4 regions of the Paenibacillus sp. FSL H7-0323 genome follow, and region 1 is predicted to be linked to each of the others. Evidence: predicted binding sites of a transcription regulator. Region 1 holds the regulator's gene; each other region holds the start of a gene.

Region 1 (3,218 bases):
CTGTGTTAGACCCGCTCTGGTTTTGGCAACATCCTTAGCGATATCACGCTCGTTCCATTGATCTTTCATAATATAGGCATAGAACTGGATAAGTCCAAACCCCAGGAGCAGAATCAGAACTGACCCCAGGAGGATCCATTTTTTCCTTTTCTTCAAGGTACAGCTCCCTTTCTAGTAATATATCTTTTTTGATTATATAACACACCCGCGCGTTTATCCAAAATTTCATAATTTTCTAGCTTTCCCAGCCTTAAAAATACACAAAAGGCCGCAACTTTTGCTAAAAGCAAAAAGTCGCAGCCTATTATTTATTCGTTATTCTCCAGACTTAACGCTTCAATAAACCTTCGAAGGCTTCTTGCGCTTTACGCCGGATAGCTTCCTCATCCAGGGTTAAGCATTGTCCATGCTTGATGACCTGTTTACCATTCACCCACACATGCTCAACATCCTTAGCGCTAGCAGAGTAAACTGCATGAGACAACAGATCTGTGTGTGGCAGCAAATGCGGCTGATCGATATCAACAGCAATGAAATCTGCTTTCATCCCTACAGCAAGTCTGCCTACATTATTTAAAAAGATGGACTGCGCGCCATATTCTGTAGCCATACGCAGAGCCTCTGGAGCTGGAACAGCCGTTGGATCACCGCTGACACCCTTATGAATGAGAGCTGCAAGCCGCATCTCTTCAAACATATCCAAGTTATTGTTGCTTGCCGCGCCATCCGTGCCAAGAGACACCTTCACACCAGCTTTTAGAAGATCAGTAACCCGAGCCACTCCGCTAGCCAGCTTCAAATTACTGCCCGGATTATGAGATACACCCACATTATGGCGAGCCAAGATCTCAATCTCTTCATCATTTAAATGAACACCATGTGCAACTATCGAGGGACGTGTAAACATGCCAAGCTTCTCTAAGTGAGCTACAGGACGCAACCCGTAATCCGCCACATTTTGTTCCACTTCACGTTTCGTTTCGGACATATGCGTATGCATCGGTAAATCCAGATCATGCGCTGCCTGCACAAACTTAACCAGGAAGTCCGGAGGGCAAGTATAAGGGGCGTGTGGCGAGATCATAGTAGTAATTCTACCGTCAGCCTTTCCATGCCAGTTACGGGCAAAAGAAATCGCTTCCGCAAGCTTGTGATTCTGTACATCCTCTGGACATAACCCGATCACACCACGCATCAATACGGAACGGATACCTGATAACTCAGCTACCTCGGCTACTCGGTCCATATGATCATACATATCGAGGAAGGTCGTAGTTCCACCCTTCAGCATTTCCAATACAGATAAGGAGGTTCCCCAGTATACATCATCACCGGAGAACTTTTCCTCCATTGGCCACATCTTCTCCTGAAGCCACACTTGTAGCGCTAAATCATCTCCATATCCACGCAGCAAAGACATCGCCGCATGACCATGTGTGTTTACAAGTCCAGGCATGAACAGCAGACGGCTGCCATCAACCACTTGCACTCCAGCTTCCATCTGAGGCTCTTCTTTTCCTATGTAAGTGATTAAATCATCTTCAATAGTCATATATCCACTCAGAACCGGCTCATCCGTTCCCGGAGTCAGAAAATACCCGCCCTTAATTATCGTTTTATTGTTGTTCATGTTCACTTTCTTCCTTTCCATCCCGCAAGTAATAAGCAAGACTTTGCAGATCAGTTGTAAAATCAGCTGCATGCACCCGGATATTCGGTGGTGTCTTCAGAATCACAGGGGCAAAGTTCAAAATTGCTTCAATCCCAGAAGAAATGAGGATATCTGCTACATTTTGAGCTTCTGAATCAGGTACGGTAATAATGGCAATGCGAATACCTTGCTCACGAATTGTGCTGCCTAGTTCATCCATCGGTTGCACAGTAAGGGAGTTGATCTTACGTCCAACCTTAGGAGCGTACGAATCAAATATAGCCGTAATTTTCATAGTATCTTTGAGATATGCATTGTAATTAGACAAGGCATGTCCGAGATTACCTGCTCCAACTAAAGCTACATTAAGCTGTTGATCCAGCTTCAGGATATGACGGATTTTCTCAATAAGATACGTTACATCATAGCCGATACCTTTTCTGCCGAAGTCACCAAAATATGCTAAATCCTTACGAATCTGTGCGGGATTAAGATCAAGCTTTTGTCCAAGTTCCTGAGAGGAAACTGTTAATATTTCGCGATTCTGGAGATCATTCAAAAAACGCAAGTACACAGGTAGTCTGCGAACAACGGCTTCTGATATTTTATCCGATTTCATATTTTTCCTCCTAAAAATAGTAATGTTCTTGTGAAAATCCATATTCAAACGTCTACCTCTCCTTATTAAGGACGGTACTGTAACACACCGCCCTTAAGGATAAGGAGGAGCTAAACTGAAGACGAGCGTTTTAAGAAGCGCCGCCATCCTCTAGCCATTCCGCTATGCGAGGGACCATTTGATCAGTAAGCATATGCTCCATTTTGGGACCAGGCAATGAATAAAGGAAATACTTCCCGTAATGAGATTCAATAACCCTTGTATCATAAACAATAACTATTCCGCGATCCTGCGCCGTGCGAACCAGTCTTCCGAATCCCTGCTTAAAACGAATAACCGCTTGAGGAACAGATAATTTCATGAACGGATTCTTCTTCTGGGCCTGCAATAACTCCGACTTCGCTTCCGCCAACGGGTGATTCGGTGGTTGAAACGGAAGTCTCACGATGGCCAGGCAAGTCAGTGCTTCACCTGGAATATCTACACCTTCCCAGAAGCTGCTCGTCCCCAGCAATACGGATGCTGCACTGTCCTGAAAGCGGCGGATCAGCTTGCTCCGGCTGCCACCTTCCACGCCTTGACCAAGCACCGTAATCTCTTGTGAGGCCAAAGCCTCTTTAAGCGGATCATATACCTGACGCAGCATTTTATAAGAAGTAAACAGAACCAGCATCCGCCCACGTGTTGTTTTAGCAGCTTCCGATAATGACTGTACGAGTGTATCGACAAATCGAGCATCGCCCACACTGCCCTTCACACTAGGAAAATCACGCGGTATAACTAACAGTGCCTGCTCGCGATACTTAAAGGGAGAAGGAAGAAGTGAGGTCATTAGACGTCCTTCTTCCGCAGCTTCGTTAAGTCCGAGATTATCAATCATAAATTGAAAAGACTTATCTACAGACAGCGTCGCCGAGGTAAGCACGATGCTTTTTTTCTTATCGAAGA
Region 2 (3,218 bases), 1.9 Mb from region 1:
TCGCCTTTTGAGTGTGATTTCGGACTCCAGTGCAGCTATTACATAGAACGAGGTACAACTAGTGTGTTTTTGGTGCCAATAGCGACTATAGGGTCCGATAGCGAGTCAAATGTGCTCGAAAGTTACGAATAAGGTTATCTGAGTCCGATCGTGCTGAGTTACCGCCCTCCGCAGAAGATTTCGGACTCAGAAGCCGTTATTTAGCAAATAATCGCCGTTTGAGCGTGGTCTCGGACTCCAATGCAGCTATTACATAGAATGAGGTAAAACTAGTGTGTTTTTGGTGCCAATAGCGACTATGGGGTCCGATAGCGAGTCAAATGTGCTCAAAAGCTACGAATAAGGTCAACTGAGTCCGATCGTGCTGAGTCATCGCCCCCCGCAGAAGCTTTCGGACTCAGAAGCCGCTAATTAGCAAATAATCGCCGTTTGAGCGTGGTTTCGGACTCCAGTGCAGCTATTACATAGAACGAGATAAAACTAGTGTGTTTTTGGTGCCAATAGCGACTATAGGGTCCGATAGCGAGCCAAATGTGCTCGAAAGTTGCGATTAGGGTCAACTGAGTCCGATCATGCGGAGTCACCGCCCTCCGCAGAAGCTTTCGGACTCAGGAGCCGCTAATTAGCAAATAATCGCCTTTTGAGTGTGATTTCGGACTCCAGTGCAGCTATTACATAGAATGAGGTACAACTAGTGTGTTTTTGGTGCTAATAGCGACTATGGGGTCCGATAGCAAGCCAAATGTGCTCGAAAGCTACGAATAGGGTCAACTGAGTCCGATCATGCTGAGAAACCGCCCACCTCAGAATTTTCCGGACTCAGAAGCCTCTATTTAGCAATTAATCGCCGTTTGAGCGTGATTTCGGACTCCAGTGCAGCTATTACATAGAACGAGTTACAACTAGTGTGTTTTTGGTGCCAATGGCGACTATGGGGTCCGATAGCGAGCCAAATGTGCTCAAAAGCTGCATATAGGGTCAACGGTGTCCGATAGCTGCTGCGTACGCTCAAATGTAATCCAACGAAACAAGATATGCTGGCTTAGCCGGTCATACACAAACTTCTATTTGTGCACAGGTCGCAGTAAATTTGACATGTCAGTGAAAACTTTCACTTAGTTTTCTCAAAGTGATAATTATCACGTTAATGTGTTTTACGACACGCTACAATGGTCATAAAGGAACAAATTTGAAGTAAATAGATGAAGGGGATAGGAACCATGGCTTATAGCAAACCGCAGCAAATTGCCGAAGTAACTGTAGAGAACGGCATAAAAAAAGCTCATAATCCGCTAAGTACCGTACTTATTCTGGGCTTTTTGGGAGGAGCGTTTATTGCGCTCGGGTTTTTATTAGATATTCGCGTCATTGCTGGCGCACCACAGGAATGGGGTTCCATTGCTAACTTTATCGGAGCCGCAGTCTTCCCCGTTGGGCTGATCATGGTACTCCTTGCAGGTGGAGAACTGCTGACAGGGAATATGATGGCCGTGCCGCTCGCTTTTATGGCTAAGAAGATTTCTTTCTGGGAAGTTGTGAAGAATCTTTTGCTCATTACGATTAGTAATCTGGCAGGGGCATTATTTGTAGCTTATTTCTTCGGTCATGTGGTGGGTTTAACTTCAGAGGGTGTGTATTTAGAAAAATTGGTGGATATGGCTGGTCATAAAATCGATGCAGAATTCTTTCCGGCATTTGTTTCGGGTATCGGCTGTAACTGGCTCGTTGCGCTGGCCGTATGGCTCTCCTATGGAGCAGATAACTTCAGCGGCAAAATCCTTGGTATTTGGTTCCCGACGATGGCCTTTGTTGCGATCGGATTCCAGCACGTTGTAGCTAACATGTTCCTAATTCCAGCAGCTATTTTTGAAGGTTACTATTCATGGGGGCAATACTTCACTAACTTTGTTCCCGTCTGGCTCGGAAATCTAACGGGTGGGGCAATATTTGTCGCAGCTGCCTATTGGATGGCATACTTGCGTAAAGCACCTACGGCTATTCAATCCGTAGATAGCATGTCCGGCAGCAGTGTCAAAAAACACGCTTAAGCTCGTCTTATAGAGCACTCCATAAAACATTCAAGGTCTGCCTTATTGGTGGCGTTAATGTTTTAGGGGTGCTTTTTGTTATGTAGACACAAAAAAATCCGCCGTGATATATCCGCGCTCGGGGGAACGAAATCGGATCACGGCGAATTTTGAAGGGGGAGTGTTTCTAGGCTCTATTACCCCGTCTTTCTAAAAGCGAATCAGTTTCTTCTTGTTTGTTTGCTTTACGGACGACAGCCACGGCTTTAAAATAAGAATAGATATTAGAACTAGGGAGGACTGCGGACGTGAACCCCAAGGAAGACGGGATATTTCATGCGATATGTGCGTCTTATCCTCTAGATTTCATGCGTACTTTATCACGATAAAACGTCAATGTGTATGCTTGCTCATAGCCCTGTTTTGGGATGATACTGGATGAATTAATGACACATATATAACAGGGGATGTACACTACTTATGAAGTTTTTACAGGCATATCCAAAAGAAGTGAAAATATTTCTAATTGCCAGCCTAATTAACGCAACAGGTAGTGCGCTGATGTGGCCGCTCGTTACGATGTATGTATTTGATGAGCTTGGACGCAGCATGTCAGATGCTGGACTGGTGATTCTTATTCAATCGGTTGGTGGGATCGTGGGTCAACTACTCGGGGGCTCACTCTATCATAAGGTAGGCGTGAACCGGCTGATTGTCGGAGCGCTCGCCATGAATGCTTTGGCACTGTTCACCTTGCCGGCAGCTAGTAACAACTGGACGTTATTTATGGTAGCAATGGGACTGGTAGGATTATTTAATTCCTTATCATTACCTGCCATTCAGGCATTTATCGGCTTTCGTTTCACGAAGCAGCGTGGTGAGCTGTTTAATGTTATTTATGTCGCCAATAATATTGGTGTAGCACTGGGGACGGCATTAAGTGGTTTTTTGGCCGATATTTCCTATATGCTAAGCTTTGTAATGAATGGTGTAACCTCGGCGGTATTTGCGGGTTTCTTTTTTATATATCTGAAGAAAATCGGTGGAGAACCTGCGCATGAGGTAATGGGGCATCAGAAGAATGAACCAGAGAAACAATCCACGTGGAAGCTAATGGGGCATACTCGTATTTATCTTTATATGGGGATCGGTTCTTTGTTCCTGCTTCTCGGTAACTCTATCTGGAATACA
Region 3 (3,218 bases), 280 kb from region 1:
CATGAATTTTTGTTTCAGACCATTAAAGTCTGCGTCTGGATGTTCATAGAATAACCACATTCCTTTTGCAGCATCCATTGGGGAACCACCGCCAAGTGCGATGATGCAGTCCGGTTGGAATCTGTTCATCATTGCAGTACCTTTTTCAACTGTAGTTGTTGATGGATCTGGTTCAACTTCCGAGAACACTTCGATTGCTACAGGAGTTTGGCGTTGACGCAGGTAATGTTCAACTCTCTCAACATATCCAAGCTTAACCATCATTGGGTCAGTGATAATTGCGACACGTGTGATATCAGGCATTTTGGTCAGGTACTGAGTAGCGCCTTTTTCGAAATAGATCTTGTCAGGTACTTTAAACCATTGCATATTCACGGTACGACGATTCACCCTTTTCACGTTGATCAAATTGATTGCTGTAACGTTTTGCGACACGGAGTTACGACCATAAGATCCGCAGCCCAGCGTCAACGAAGGGATGTTAGTGTTATAGATATCGCCGATCGCACCATGAGTGGAAGGCGAGTTAACGAGAATACGTCCTGTTTGCAGACGGTTAGAGAACTTCATGATTACTTCTTCATTGTTGGAGTGGATAGCCGAACTATGGCCCATACCACCAAATTCAACAACTTGTGCTGCGCGTTCAATACCTTGATCTGCGTTTTTAACTTTGTAGCAAGCAAGCACAGGACTCAATTTTTCAGCGGACAATGGATATTTAGTGCCTACACCTTCAAGTTCTGCTACCAGAATCTTAGTGCCGGCAGGAACTTGAATGCCGCACATTTCAGCAATTTTCACTGCGGATTGTCCAACGATTGCTGGATTAACCGCACATTTATCAACGTTCATAGCGCCGCTAGTAAGTTTGGCAGCTTCTTCTTTGTTAACAAAGTAGCAGCCATTAGCGATCATTTTCTTTTTCACTTGATCGAAGATTGGTTCTTCGATAATAACAGCTTGCTCGGAAGCGCAGATCATACCATTATCAAATGTTTTGGAAAGAATGATGTCCGTTACGGCTTGATCGATATCCGCGCTCTTTTCGATGAATGCAGGTACGTTACCAGGACCTACGCCAAGAGCTGGTTTACCACAGCTATAAGCTGCTTTTACCATTGCAGAACCGCCTGTTGCGAGAATAAGTGCAACGTCAGGGTTGTTCATCAAAGCGTTTGTTTTGTCCATCGTTGGCATTTCAATCCATTGGATACAATTCTCAGGTGCGCCAGCTTTTACAGCCGCATCATGAAGAATTCTAGCAGCTGCTGCACTACACTCTTGCGCAGATGGGTGGAAACCGAATATAATAGGGTTCCGTGTCTTAATCGAAATCAACGCTTTAAACATCGTGGTGGATGTAGGGTTGGTTACCGGTGTGATACCCATTACAATTCCGACGGGCTCAGCAATTTTTTGGAAGCTTTCATAAGCATTGTCTTCAATAACGCCTACTGTTTTATCGTATTTAATTCCGTGCCAGATATATTCTGTCGAGAAGATGTTTTTAGTAATTTTGTCTTCGTAAACCCCGCGGCCAGTTTCTTCTACAGCCAATTTAGCGAGGTACATATGTTTGTCGAGTCCAGCCAACGCCATTGCATGAACGATTGTGTCAACTTGCTCTTGATCCAGCGCCATGAATGCCTCATGTGCTTTTTTCGCTTTATCCACCAAAGTCTGAATATACTCTTCAGCGGTAGTTTGTTTAACTTGGGCGGCGACTTCGTTCTTAACTGCCATCTCCCTCGTCCTCCTGTCAATTTTTAGGTTGTTTTTCTCTACACATTTATCTTATCACATCATTTCCACCTTGTATAGTGAAATCTTTCACAAAGTATAAAGTTTTTTTGATTTGTTTTCAAAGCGCTTTCATTCGATCATATTATAGGTTTTTTACCATTATTTATGCTTTATTATTCCTTAAATCTAAAGTTTATGTTTAAAAAGACAAGAACCGATACCCATTTCCTACCTTTCCGCTCGCAAAAATATTTTAAAAATACAAATCTAATTTTGTTGACACTCTATTTTTCTCATGACCCTCTAAAAAAAAGTCGGAAGCCATCCGTCGTGTTGATTTATAAAAATATCAATAATATAAACATAAAAAACCGACTCCTAATGGAGCCGGTTCTGTCCTTCCTTGCCTATTCTACTTTAATTGTATCGAAGAATTTCTCCTGCACTGTTTTTGCAGCAGCTTCAAGCTGTGTCTTGGAATCTGTTCCTTTTTTGGAGAACAGTTCTTGAATTACATTGGACATGGTTGCGTAGTAGTCCTGTGTATTGTATTGCGCTTCCGGTTTACCGTCCAGCAAGCCTAAAATATCAGGGCTGTATTGATATACATTAGTATATTTATCATACACAGCTTTTGTTTTCTTGCCGAAGTCAGAATCTGCAGAATAGTAATCTAAGAGCGGCGGAATAAAGTATTTGCCATCCGTTGTACGTTGTTGCAGAACCGCATCCAGTGCTTCTAGACCTTTATCGGAGAAGTAATCAAATGTAATATAACGGAATGCCATTTCTTGCTCGTCTGGTGTTGCATTTGGATTGATTACAAGGTAGTCACCACCAAGTACCCCAGTGTGTTTTCCGCCTTTTTCCATCGCAGGCATTGGATACGTAAGTACATCTTCTGGTTTCAGACCGCCTTGATTCAACGCTTGCTCAATAACACCGTCAGATCCAGCCATTACCATTGCTGTACGACTTTGTTGGAATGCGCCTACAGCATCACCCCAGCCCAGTGCCCAGTCCTGAGGAATCGCGTTTGCTTCCCATCTAAGTTTCTTGTAGAAATCCAGCGCTTTAATCCCAGCCTCAGAATTAAAAGTAGCTACAACCTTACCGCCTTCAATCTTCTGAATTTCACCGCCAGCTTCGAACAGGAAGTTGGTCCAGTTCCAGCCTGCTTCATTCCCTTTACCCATTGGAGCAATACCGGAAATCCCTTTTTTGGTATCAGCTACACCTTTCGCGGTATTCAGCATATCATCCCAAGTCCAATCCATAGATGGAACAGCAACGCCTTTTTCATCCAACATTTTTTTGTTGATCATTGTGGTTGTTACATAACCCTTTTGAGTTACGCCGAATACTTTTCCGTCAATGATAAATTGATTTTGGAGAACCGGGTTAATTTGATCCTTAAATTCGTATTTATTCCACAGATCCGTAATGTCAGCTACCCAGCCTTTTTCAACTAG
Region 4 (3,218 bases), 2.2 Mb from region 1:
TCGTTATATGGATCATTCGAATCGCCGTGATCGTTATCCATCGCATAAGGACCTTTTTTAATCACTTTAATAAACAATCCGACCAACACTAATCCTAGAATTAAATAAATCGTTGTAAAAGAAATCACGGAGAACAGAACTTGACCACTTGTAATATTAGGCGACACACTGTCTTCCGTTGTCATCAGTCCGAATACCGTCCATGGCTGACGCCCGAATTCGGTCATAACCCAACCGGCTGTATTCGCAATCGGAGGAAGCAACAAGCCCCATAACATAAACCGCATAAACCAAGTGTTCGGACGGTCCATTTTTTTGCGCCACATTAAGTACATAGCGTACATTCCCAATACAATCATTAACGTTCCTGCTAGAACCATGATCCGGAAACTCCAGAATGTCGTACGTACAGGTGGAATATAGTCACCGGGGCCATAGGTTTGCTCATACTCCGCTTGCAGCTCAAGCATACCTTTAACTTCACCGGAAAATTTACTATATGAAAGGAAACTCAGCATATAAGGAATTTGAAATTCTCCACTACTGATTTGATTCTTTGGATCAATGTTTGCCCATACGGTCCAAGGTGCCGGGTCACCACTCTTACCCCACAGTCCTTCGGAAGCTGCCATTTTCATTGGTTGAGTTTCAACCAAATATTGCGCTTGGGCGTGACCAGCAACAGCTACACCAATAGAAGAAATAATCCCTACGATGGCTGCAATCTGAAAAGACTTCTTAAAGAAAGAAACCTCTTGTTTCTTCAATATTTTATAAGCACTAATACCAGTTACAAGAAAAGCACCTGTTGCATAAGCAGCCAGTACTGTATGTGGGAATTCAACCAGCAATTGTCCGTTCGTAATAAGCGCGAAGAAATCATTCATTTCTGCACGTCCATTATTTATCTCAAAACCCACAGGATGCTGCATAAAAGAGTTAGCCGCTAGAATCCAGAATGCAGATAACATCGTACCGAATGCTACCAGCCAGATGGACAGTAAATGTACTCGCTTGGACACCTTATCCCAGCCGAATATCCATATCCCAATAAAAGTAGACTCGAGGAAAAAGGCTGCCAATGCCTCAACTGCAAGTGGAGCCCCGAATACATCACCCACAAAACGTGAATAATCGGACCAGTTCATCCCGAACTGAAATTCCTGCAAGATTCCTGTAACTACCCCTACTGCAAAATTGATGAGGAATAGCTTTCCCCAGAACTGCGCCATTTTTTTGTACTCTTCATTACCTTTTCTAACGTACATTGTCTCCATGATTGCAATCAAGAGCGCTAGTCCGATTGATACCGGTACAAAGAAATAGTGGAATATTGTCGTCGACGCAAATTGTATACGCGACAGCATTACTGTATCCATATTTGTCCCTTCCTTCTCCCCTTTTCGTTAATTATATTCTGTCAAAAATTTAAACTTCTTTTTGTGATAAATGTCACATAAAGATAGTCATTTAACGGTGAAATTCAAATGATTTGTGACAAAGATCACAATTTAGCATAAAGAAAGCAAAAAAAATAAGACGGTTTACCCGTCTTGAGTGGTTCGTCGTTCTATTAAATGCTTGACTCATTTAGGTATTGGTTAGATGGAAATACCCTTCTTCAGCGATTTGAGATCGCCATTCGAATTAAGCAATTGGGGTAGCATCTTCGTGCTGCGAACCATTGGAGAGTCACATAGACGGCAAGAAGGCGCATGTTCAAATGCGAAATTATCCCTCATCCATCCGTTGCATCCCTCATTGGTACATGCCCAAATTGCGGTATTTTCTTCCGGTATTTCTTCCAAAGGTTTCTTCCGGTAGTTCATTGCCGTTCCTCCCATCCTGTAAGTCAATAGTGAGTAACTAGATATAAAAAGACCGTCCCAACTTTCACAAGCTGGGACGGTTTCTTCTATTATTACAGTTTTACAACGTTTTCGGCTTGTGGTCCACGGTTGCCTTGAACAACGTTGAATTCAACGCGTTGGCCTTCGTCCAAAGTTTTGAAGCCGTCGCCAGTGATTGCGCTGAAGTGAACGAATACGTCGCTTCCGCCTTCAACTTCGATAAATCCGAATCCTTTTTCTGCGTTGAACCATTTAACTGTACCTGTTTGCATGTGTGTTACCTCCACAAATTTAAATTAATATGTTCTTTTTATCTTCAAACAAAGAAAAAATTCACACATTGAAAAAGGTTGTATTACCAAATATGACAGCCCTTTTCAATGCGAGAATTAGGGACTAAATGTATGATTGATATCATATTACCACACCTGATTAGCAAAGGCAAGCAAGCATCCGAATATATCCGGTTTTGCCCTAATAAGTATTACCTTCCAATGTAAGGGCTGCCACTTAGTGTTTATTCCCTAAATAGATCCTTTTTCTGGCATAATTATCATGGTTTTAGAAAAATAGCTTTTCCAAAAACGTTACTTTTATCCGCTTTTTCAAGAAGGTACCCCCTCGGAATCGAAGGGGTAGTCCGCTCTACTTGTCGTAACTGCTATATCATTATATACCGACTTCCAGCATATTATTCCTGTGGTTTTTCAAGAAGTTTAACTGTTGCCTGTTTGGCCTCGCCGTTTCGATAGTAAGTAATTTTCAGATCATCACCGATCTTCGTATGATTATATAAGTACTTGCGAAGAGAAAGGGTAGATATGATTGATTGATCATTAAATTTGGTAATGACATCATTGAATTGCAGTCCAGCTTCCTTCGCAGGGCCAACGGCTTCTAGAACAACTACTCCATCCTTAACACTGTTCGGCAGGTTCAATTCATTGCGTTGATCTTCTGCTAGTGGAACGTACGGATTGTTCAAATCAACTGAATATACACCCAAGTACGAACGGGCAATATGTCCTTTTTCAGCCAGCTCATTAGCGATATCTATCACATGATTCGCAGGAATTGCAAAACCCAGACCCTCTACACCCGTATCTGAAATCTTCATTGTGTTAATTCCAATGACCTTGCCATCCAGATCCACTAATGCGCCGCCACTGTTTCCTTCATTAATCGCCGCATCGGTCTGTATCACTTCTTGTTCCCAGTCATATACTCCATCCTGATTAAGGGATACGGGAACCATCCGTTCAGTATAGCTAACAATCCCCGAGGTCAATGTATCACCAAGTCCTAGCGGATTACCGATAGCAATGACCGTTTCACCTAGACGAAGCTTAGAGGAATCACCGAGCTGCG

What was found. The regulator Rex, encoded in region 1, represses fermentation and respiration genes when NADH is low (regulators of the CRP and FNR family bind a similar motif). The targets are predictions, from matches to a motif close to TTGTGAAATATTTCACAA.
Region 2: a site for Rex is predicted at 1,100-1,117, ahead of MHH89_RS20430 (formate/nitrite transporter family protein). Genes of this name have one in related genera too.
Region 3: a site for Rex is predicted at 1,822-1,839, ahead of adhE (bifunctional acetaldehyde-CoA/alcohol dehydrogenase). Genes of this name have one in related genera too.
Region 4: a site for Rex is predicted at 1,441-1,458, ahead of MHH89_RS21830 (cytochrome ubiquinol oxidase subunit I). Genes of this name have one in related genera too.

The regions. Positions count from the first base shown of each region.
Region 1 covers NZ_JBBODB010000001.1:2,641,210-2,644,427, forward strand. The annotation lists gene MHH89_RS12030 (cell wall elongation regulator TseB-like domain-containing protein) at 1-156, opposite strand, end outside; gene MHH89_RS12035 (amidohydrolase) at 329-1,630, opposite strand; gene MHH89_RS12040 (redox-sensing transcriptional repressor Rex) at 1,617-2,270, opposite strand; gene dinG (ATP-dependent DNA helicase DinG) at 2,401-3,218, opposite strand, start outside.
Region 2 covers NZ_JBBODB010000001.1:4,508,475-4,511,692, reverse strand. The annotation lists gene MHH89_RS20430 (formate/nitrite transporter family protein) at 1,221-2,048, shown strand; gene MHH89_RS20425 (MFS transporter) at 2,508-3,218, shown strand, end outside.
Region 3 covers NZ_JBBODB010000001.1:2,917,635-2,920,852, forward strand. The annotation lists gene adhE (bifunctional acetaldehyde-CoA/alcohol dehydrogenase) at 1-1,746, opposite strand, end outside; gene MHH89_RS13340 (ABC transporter substrate-binding protein) at 2,154-3,218, opposite strand, start outside.
Region 4 covers NZ_JBBODB010000001.1:4,839,141-4,842,358, forward strand. The annotation lists gene MHH89_RS21830 (cytochrome ubiquinol oxidase subunit I) at 1-1,379, opposite strand, end outside; gene MHH89_RS21835 (cold-shock protein) at 1,602-1,829, opposite strand; gene MHH89_RS21840 (cold-shock protein) at 1,922-2,122, opposite strand; gene MHH89_RS21845 (S1C family serine protease) at 2,542-3,218, opposite strand, start outside.